DNA from 2 places in the Streptomyces sp. GL_148 genome. Region 1 is predicted to be linked to the other one. Evidence: riboswitches for the same ligand, from Rfam matches in the RefSeq annotation. Region 1 holds a riboswitch; the other holds the start of a gene.

Region 1 (3,894 bases):
CAGCTCGTTACCCGGCCACATGTACGTCTCCGCTCGCTTGCCCTTGGTCTCGACCCGAGATTAACGGGCGCCTGCGACACCGCGGCCGGGGCCCGCCCCCGCCGCCGCTAGAGGAAGCCGATCGACGTCAGCCGGGACGCCGCCGGGCGGTCCAGCAGGGTCACCGACGCGCAGCCGGCCGGCGGGCGGCCCGCCTCGGCCTCGCGCAGCAGCCGGGCCACCGCGCCCCGGTGCCGGGCGAAGGCGTACGCGGAGACGCCCCGGCCCCGCGCCGCCTGCCCGGCCCGCGCTTCCTCCGGGGTGGTGTCCAGCAGCACCAGGTGCAGCGCACGGCCGCGCCGCCGGGCGGCCGAGGCCAGCAGCGCCCGTACCCAACTCTGCGTGCCGCAGTCGTGGACAACGGCCGGGGCCCCGGAGCGGAGCACCCGCCACAGGCCCCAGTAGTGCGCGATCCGGACCGCCGGGCGGTACACCGCGTAGGGCAGGGCGGTCGGCATCCGGCGCTCCCACCGCTCGCGGGCGTCCTGGGAGTCGATGCCGCCGCCCTCCGCGGCCCGCTTGATCAGGGTGCTCTTGCCGCCGCCGGGCAGTCCGGAGACCACCACGACGTCCCCCGCGGCGAAGCGCAGCCGCCGCGGGCCCTCGGCCCCGCGCAGGTCCCGTACCGCTGCGGGCTCCCCCGCCGCTGCGCCCGCCGCGGGATCCCGTACGACGCCACGCTGGGACGGCACCCCGGCCACCGTGCCCTCGACGGTGCCGGTGCTCGTCGCCGCCAGTAGTCCGAATCTCCGCACAGTGTTCGCCTCCCCCGCGACGGGTCGCCTGGACCCTGTCCCCCTGAGTGTAAAGAGACGGTAATCCGGGGTCTCCGGTTCCGCTCCCGGTCCGCTCCGGTTTCCGCTCCGGTTTCCGCTCCGGTTCCGCCCCGGGTCGGCTCCCCGCGTGGACCCCCTCCCCCATTCGGCCGCACGTCGTGCAATGATGTGCGCCATCTGGACACCTAACTGCATACCGGCCGCTTGAATCCGCGCGGGAGAGTCCCGGGGTACGCCGCAAGGCGGTGCCCGGGCGCCGAAGGAGCAAGTACCTCCCTTGAATCTCTCAGGCCCCGTACCGCGTGGATGAGGCAGATCTGAAAAGCGAGCCGCGCCACCGCCCGTGAGGGCCCCGGCGACGGTTCCACCCAAGGTGCAAGTCGATGGCCTTCCCCTGGAAGCGGGGAACTCTCGGCGAACCTCTCAGGTTCCGATGACAGATGGGGAGGAACTCCTCCTCGTCATGTCATGCCCTGGGACCCGGGAGCCACACCCATGAGCACTGCCCCCCGCCTGACCGCCCTCGATGCGCTGCACCGTTCCCTCGGTGCCACCATGACCGATTTCGCGGGCTGGGACATGCCCCTGCGGTACGCCAGCGAGCGCGACGAGCACAACGCCGTCCGCACCAAGGCCGGTCTCTTCGACCTCTCCCACATGGGCGAGATCACCCTGACCGGCCCCGAGGCCGTCAAGGTCCTGGACTACGCGCTGGTCGGCAACATCTCCACCGTCGGCGTCGGCCGCGCCCGCTACACGCACATCTGCCGGGAAGACGGCGGCATCCTCGACGACCTGATCGTCTACCGCCTGGGCGAGACCGAGTACATGGTCGTCGCGAACGCCTCCAACGCCCAGGTCGTCCTGGACGCGATCACCGAGCGCGCCGCCGGCTTCGACGCCGAGGTCCGCGACGACCGCGACGCGTACGCGCTGCTCGCGGTGCAGGGTCCGGAGTCCCCCGGCATCCTCGCCTCCCTCACCGACGCCGACCTGGACGGGCTGAAGTACTACGCCGGCCTGCCCGGGACGGTCGCCGGGGTGCCCGCGCTGATCGCGCGTACCGGCTACACGGGCGAGGACGGCTTCGAGCTGTTCGTCGCCCCCGAGCACGCCGTGGAGCTGTGGCAGGCGCTGACCAAGGCGGGCGAGGGCGTCGGCCTGGTCCCGGCCGGCCTGTCCTGCCGCGACACCCTGCGCCTGGAAGCGGGCATGCCGCTGTACGGGCACGAGCTGACCACCTCCCTCACCCCGTTCGACGCGGGGCTGGGCCGGGTCGTGAAGTTCGAGAAGGAGGGCGACTTCGTGGGCCGCGCCGCTCTGGAGGCCGCCGCCGAGCGCGCCGCGACGAACCCGCCGCGCAAGCTGGTCGGCCTGATCGCCGAAGGCCGCCGCGTGCCGCGCGCCGGCTTCTCCGTGACCTTCGACGGCCAGGTCGTCGGCGAGGTCACCTCGGGCGCCCCGTCCCCGACGCTGGGCAAGCCGATCGCGATGGCCTACGTCGACGCGGCGCACGCCGCGCCCGGCACCTCCGGCGTCGGCGTGGACATTCGCGGTACGCATGAGGCGTACGAGGTCGTGGCCCTGCCGTTCTACAAGCGGCAGAAGTAACCCTCACCGCCGTTCCCGGGGAGCCCCGGGAAGCCCCGGCCGCCCGGGTCTCCCGTACGGCCGCTCCCCCGCGCCCCGTCTCGGTACGCAAGACACACCGTTCGTATCCACTCCCCCGCATCCAGGAGAATCAGGTCATGAGCAACCCCCAGCAGAAGCTGCGTTACACCAAGGAGCACGAGTGGCTGTCGGACGCCGAGGGCGGCGTCGCGACGGTCGGCATCACGGAGTTCGCGGCCAACGCGCTCGGTGACGTCGTCTACGCCCAGCTTCCCGAGGTCGGCGACACCGTGACCGAGGGTGAGACCTGTGGCGAGCTGGAGTCGACCAAGTCGGTCAGCGACCTGTACTCCCCCGTCTCCGGCGAGATCGTCGAGTTCAACCAGGACGTCGTCGACGACCCGGCGCTGGTGAACTCCGCTCCCTTCGAGGGCGGCTGGCTGTTCAAGGTGCGCATCTCCGAGGAGCCCAAGGACGTGCTCTCCTTCGGCGAGTACACCGCTCTCACCTCCGGCAACTGACCCCAGGGAACCCTGATGTCTGTACTGAACACTCCCCTCCACGAGCTCGACCCGGACGTCGCCGCGGCCGTCGACGCCGAGCTCGTGCGCCAGCAGTCCACCCTGGAAATGATCGCGTCGGAGAACTTCGCTCCGGTCGCCGTCATGGAGGCCCAGGGCTCGGTCCTGACCAACAAGTACGCCGAGGGCTACCCCGGCCGCCGCTACTACGGCGGCTGTGAGCACGTCGACGTGGTCGAGCAGATCGCGATCGACCGCATCAAGGCGCTCTTCGGCGCCGAGCACGCGAACGTCCAGCCGCACTCCGGTGCGCAGGCGAACGCGGCCGCGATGTTCGCGCTGATCAAGCCGGGCGACACGATCATGGGCCTGAACCTGGCCCACGGCGGTCACCTGACCCACGGCATGAAGATCAACTTCTCCGGCAAGCTCTACAACGTGGTCCCGTACCACGTCGACAAGACCGGCGAGGTCGACATGGCCGAGGTCGAGCGCCTCGCCAAGGAGTCCAAGCCGCAGCTGATCGTCGCGGGCTGGTCCGCCTACCCGCGCCAGCTCGACTTCGCCGCCTTCCGCCGCATCGCGGACGAGGTCGGCGCGTACCTGATGGTCGACATGGCGCACTTCGCCGGCCTGGTCGCCGCGGGTCTGCACCCGAACCCGGTGCCGCACGCCCACGTCGTGACCACCACCACGCACAAGACCCTCGGCGGTCCGCGCGGCGGTGTCATCCTGTCGACGCAGGAGCTGGCCAAGAAGATCAACTCCGCGGTCTTCCCGGGTCAGCAGGGCGGCCCGCTGGAGCACGTGATCGCGGCCAAGGCCGTCTCCTTCCTGGTCGCGGCCTCGCCCGAGTTCAAGGAGCGCCAGGAGCGCACCCTGGAGGGTGCGAAGATCCTCGCCGCCCGCCTGGTCCAGGACGACGTCAAGGCCGTGGGCGTGGACGT
Region 2 (3,894 bases), 4.8 Mb from region 1:
ACCTGGGCGCAGATGTCGGCGACGTGCTCCTCGAACACACCGTGCGTGGAGGGGTACGTGATCATCAGCACGGCGAGCTCGTCGCGGTACTGCTCGATCTTGGCGCGCAGGTCGTCCGCGTCCACCTCGCCGTCGTCGGCGGTCTTGACGACGACCACCTTCATGCCGGCCATCACGGCGCTCGCGGCGTTGGTGCCGTGCGCGGAGGACGGGATGAGGCAGACGGTGCGCTGCTCGTTGCCGTTCGCCCGGTGGTAGGCGCGGACGGCCAGCAGGCCGGCGAGCTCACCCTGGGAGCCGGCGTTCGGCTGAATGGAGACCTTGTCGTAGCCGGTGACCTCGCAGAGACGTTCCTCCAGCTCGGTGATGAGCGTGAGGTACCCCTCGGCCTGCTCGACCGGGGCGAAGGGGTGCAACTGGCCGAACTCGGGCCAGGTGACCGACTCCATTTCGGTGGTCGCGTTGAGCTTCATGGTGCAGGAGCCCAGCGGGATCATGCCGCGGTCCAGCGCGTAGTCCTTGTCCGCGAGCTTGCGCAGGTAGCGCAGCATCGCGGTCTCGGAGCGGTGCTGGTGGAAGACCGGGTGGGTCAGGTACGCGTCCTGGCGCAGCAGCCCCTCGGGAAGCGCGTCGGCCGTGGCGGCGTCGAGCGCCTCCAGGTCGGCGGTGACCCCGAAGGCCGCCCACACCGCGTCGACGTCGGCGCGCAGGGTGGTCTCGTCGCAGGCGGCGGAGACCAGGTCGGCGTCGACCTGGTACAGGTTGACCCCGCCCTCGCGCGCCGCGGCCACGACCTCGGCGGCCCGGCCCGGGACCCGCGCCGTGATGGTGTCGAAGTAGGCGCCGTGCACGACCTCGACCCCGCCGGCCGTCAGACCGGCGGCGAGCAGGGCGGCGTAGCGGTGGGTGCGGCGGGCGATCGTCCGCAGCCCGTCCGGGCCGTGGTAGACGGCGTACATGCCGGCCATGACGGCGAGGAGCACCTGTGCGGTGCAGATGTTGCTGGTGGCCTTCTCGCGGCGGATGTGCTGCTCACGGGTCTGCAGCGCCAGACGGTAGGCCTTGTTGCCGTCCGCGTCCACGGAGACGCCGACGAGGCGGCCAGGCAGCGAGCGGGCGTGCTTGGCCTGGACGGCCATGTAGCCGGCGTGCGGTCCGCCGAAGCCCATCGGGACGCCGAAGCGCTGGGTGGTGCCGACCGCGATGTCCGCGCCCAGCTCACCCGGCGAGGTCAGCAGGGTCAGGGCGAGCAGGTCGGCGGAGACGGCGACGATGGCGCCGAGCGCGTGCGCCTGCTCGATGACCGGCTTGATCTCCCGTACGGCGCCCGAGGCACCGGGGTACTGGAGGAGCACACCATAAACGCCGCGCTCGGCGATCTCGGCGGGAATCCCGTCCGACAGGTCCGCGACCACGACCTCGATGCCGATCGGCTCGGCACGGGTCTCGATCACCGCGATGGTCTGCGGCAGCGCGTCGGCGTCGACGAGGAAGACGTTGCCCTTGGCCTTGCCCACGCGGCGGGCCAGGGTCATCGCCTCGGCGGCCGCCGTGCCCTCGTCGAGCAGGGAGGCGCCGGAGGTCGGCAGGCCGGTCAGCTCGGCGACGACGGTCTGGAAGTTCAGCAGGGCCTCGAGGCGGCCCTGGGAGATCTCCGGCTGGTACGGCGTGTACGCCGTGTACCAGGCCGGGTTCTCCATGACGTTGCGCAGGATCACCGGCGGCGTGAAGGTGCCGTAGTAACCCAGGCCGATCATCGACGACAGGACCTGGTTGCGGTCGGCGAGCTGACGCAGCTCGGCGAGCACCTCGGCCTCGGTCCGCGCCTCGGGCAGGTTCAGCGCGGCGGTGGTCTTGATCACATCCGGCACCGCGGCGGCGGTGAGCTCGTCGAGGGAGCCGTAGCCCACCTGAGCGAGCATCTTCGCCTGCGCCTCGGCATCCGGGCCGATGTGGCGCTGCTCGAAGGGGATGCCTCGCTCCAGCTGGGAGAGCGAAATGCGGTTGGCGGTCATGTACGGAGGCCTCCTGGTCGTACGACCTGCGAGGGGCACCACGGCGCGGGCACCCGGACGGCCTCCCCCTCTGTCATCACAACCTGAGAGCTTCACCGGGCCGCGTGGGGATCGCCCACGAGATCCGGCTTTCACCGTCGGTGAGGAGAGGGACCGGCACTGCGCGCCCGGTACCCACACCTGCTTTCCAGAGTGGCCTCACCACGTGCGGTACGTATGCCTGAGAGATTCCGGGGAGGATTTGCTCCTTCGGCGCCTCCGTCTCACTCACTCGGAGGACTCTCCCGCACAGGGTCAACAGCCGTCACCCAGCCTACCAGCGAGGATCTGGTCACCTCCCTCGAGTGGCCCCCTCTCCCGAAATGCACTTTTGTAGTCATTACGGAGGAGTTGCGCCCAAGTGGAGGGACCGGACCGTGCAGACCGACATCGATCCCCGCAGCCTGATCGGCCGCAAGGCGTTCGACCGCAATGGCACCAAGATCGGCACCGTCGACGAGGTCTACCTCGACGACGCCACGGGCGTCCCGGAATGGGCCGCCGTACGCACCGGACTCTTCAGCCGGGACGCCTTCGTCCCGCTGGAGCCCAGCGAGATGGTGGGCGACACCCTGCGCGTGCCCTTCGAACGCTCCCTCATCAAGGACGCCCCCGACTTCGGCGTCGGCCGCCACCTCTCCCCCGAACAGGAGCTGCAGCTCTACCACCACTACGGCCTGGACCTGGCCCTCCCGTCGGACTTCCAGCACGACTTCGGCCACCAAACCCCCGACACCCCCTGACCCCACCACCCCCACACCCGCTGCCCCCCAACGAACCGGGGCAGCGGGCTCCCCACGGGCACACCCTCAAACAATCCCCCCCACGCCCCCTCCCCCCACCCACGCCCGCCAACGGACACCGCACACCAGGCGCCAGACGGCGTACGCCCAGGCGGCAGGCAGGGTGCACCAGAGGCAGCGGCAACTGACACCCGCCAGCGGGAACGGTGCAGCGGCGGCCGACACCTGGCAACGGCGGCAGCAGGCGCCAAGCCCAGACACCGGGCAGCGGCAGCGGGCAGCGAGCAGCGGGCAGCGGGCAGCGGGCAAGCAGCTCCGGGCAACGGCAGCGGCAGCGGCAGCGGCAGCGGCAGCGGCAAGCAGCTCCGGGCAACGGCAGCGCGCAGCGGTAGCGGGCAGTGGGCAGCAGGCACCTACCAGCGGTTAGCTGATACTCAGCGCCTCACACTGCGCAGCCGGCATCCAGCAGCGTGCATGCGGCACCCGGTGGCACCGCGTGGACCGGCCGCAGGCATCAAGTACGTGCCCGCCGCCACGGACCCCGGCAGCACACGGCTCCCCAGGCGCACCCCGGAATCCGGGCGCCCAGGCGCGGCGAAACGACATGACCTCGCAGACTCACGTCGAAGCCGTGGAAGCCGTCGAGCCCCCGACCCCCACGGCCCGTTCCCCGACCAGCGGCATCGGATCGGACGGCTCCAGCTCGGGGTCGTCCACCAGGAACGTTCGCACCCGGCCCGGCTCTGATCCGGGCTGCTCGAACCGTACGGTCACCCGCCCGACCCCGCTGCCCTGAACCCACCCGGGCCCGTACACCGCATGCCGCACATCGCTCCCGGCCGGCCACCGCCGCTCAACCACACCTCCCACGCCCCCCGCACCCCCGAGCCCCTGCCCAGCGCCCTGAGCCTGCTGGGCACCCAGCACGTGCCCAGCAACCCCACCCTGACCCCGCTGATCGCCCTGACCGGGCCCAGCGCTCTCCTGCTGCCCTGACCCTGCCGCCTGGCCCTGCTCGGCGGCCTGCTCCTGCACAGCTGCCTGGCCCTGCCCCACGCTCTCCCTCGGCCCCGCCCCAGCACCCTGCCCCGGCCCAA

Evidence for each region. Region 1 has a riboswitch for glycine ahead of gcvT (glycine cleavage system aminomethyltransferase GcvT). Riboswitches for the same ligand answer to the same signal wherever they lie in the genome.
Region 2: it holds a riboswitch for glycine, as region 1 does, so the genes downstream of both, gcvP (aminomethyl-transferring glycine dehydrogenase) here and gcvT (glycine cleavage system aminomethyltransferase GcvT) in region 1, are expected to answer to the same signal.

The regions. Positions count from the first base shown of each region.
Region 1 is NZ_CM174396.1:6,114,089-6,117,982, reverse strand. Features, by position in the region: gene AC3IYI_RS28155 (enhanced serine sensitivity protein SseB) at 1-21, opposite strand, end outside; gene AC3IYI_RS28150 (AAA family ATPase) at 108-794, opposite strand; glycine riboswitch at 1,021-1,126, shown strand; gene gcvT (glycine cleavage system aminomethyltransferase GcvT) at 1,311-2,426, shown strand; gene gcvH (glycine cleavage system protein GcvH) at 2,564-2,947, shown strand; gene glyA (serine hydroxymethyltransferase) at 2,963-3,894, shown strand, end outside.
Region 2 is NZ_CM174396.1:1,349,593-1,353,486, forward strand. Features, by position in the region: gene gcvP (aminomethyl-transferring glycine dehydrogenase) at 1-2,015, opposite strand, end outside; glycine riboswitch at 2,214-2,312, opposite strand; gene AC3IYI_RS06170 (PRC-barrel domain-containing protein) at 2,432-2,797, shown strand; gene AC3IYI_RS06175 (DNA polymerase IV) at 3,416-3,894, opposite strand, start outside.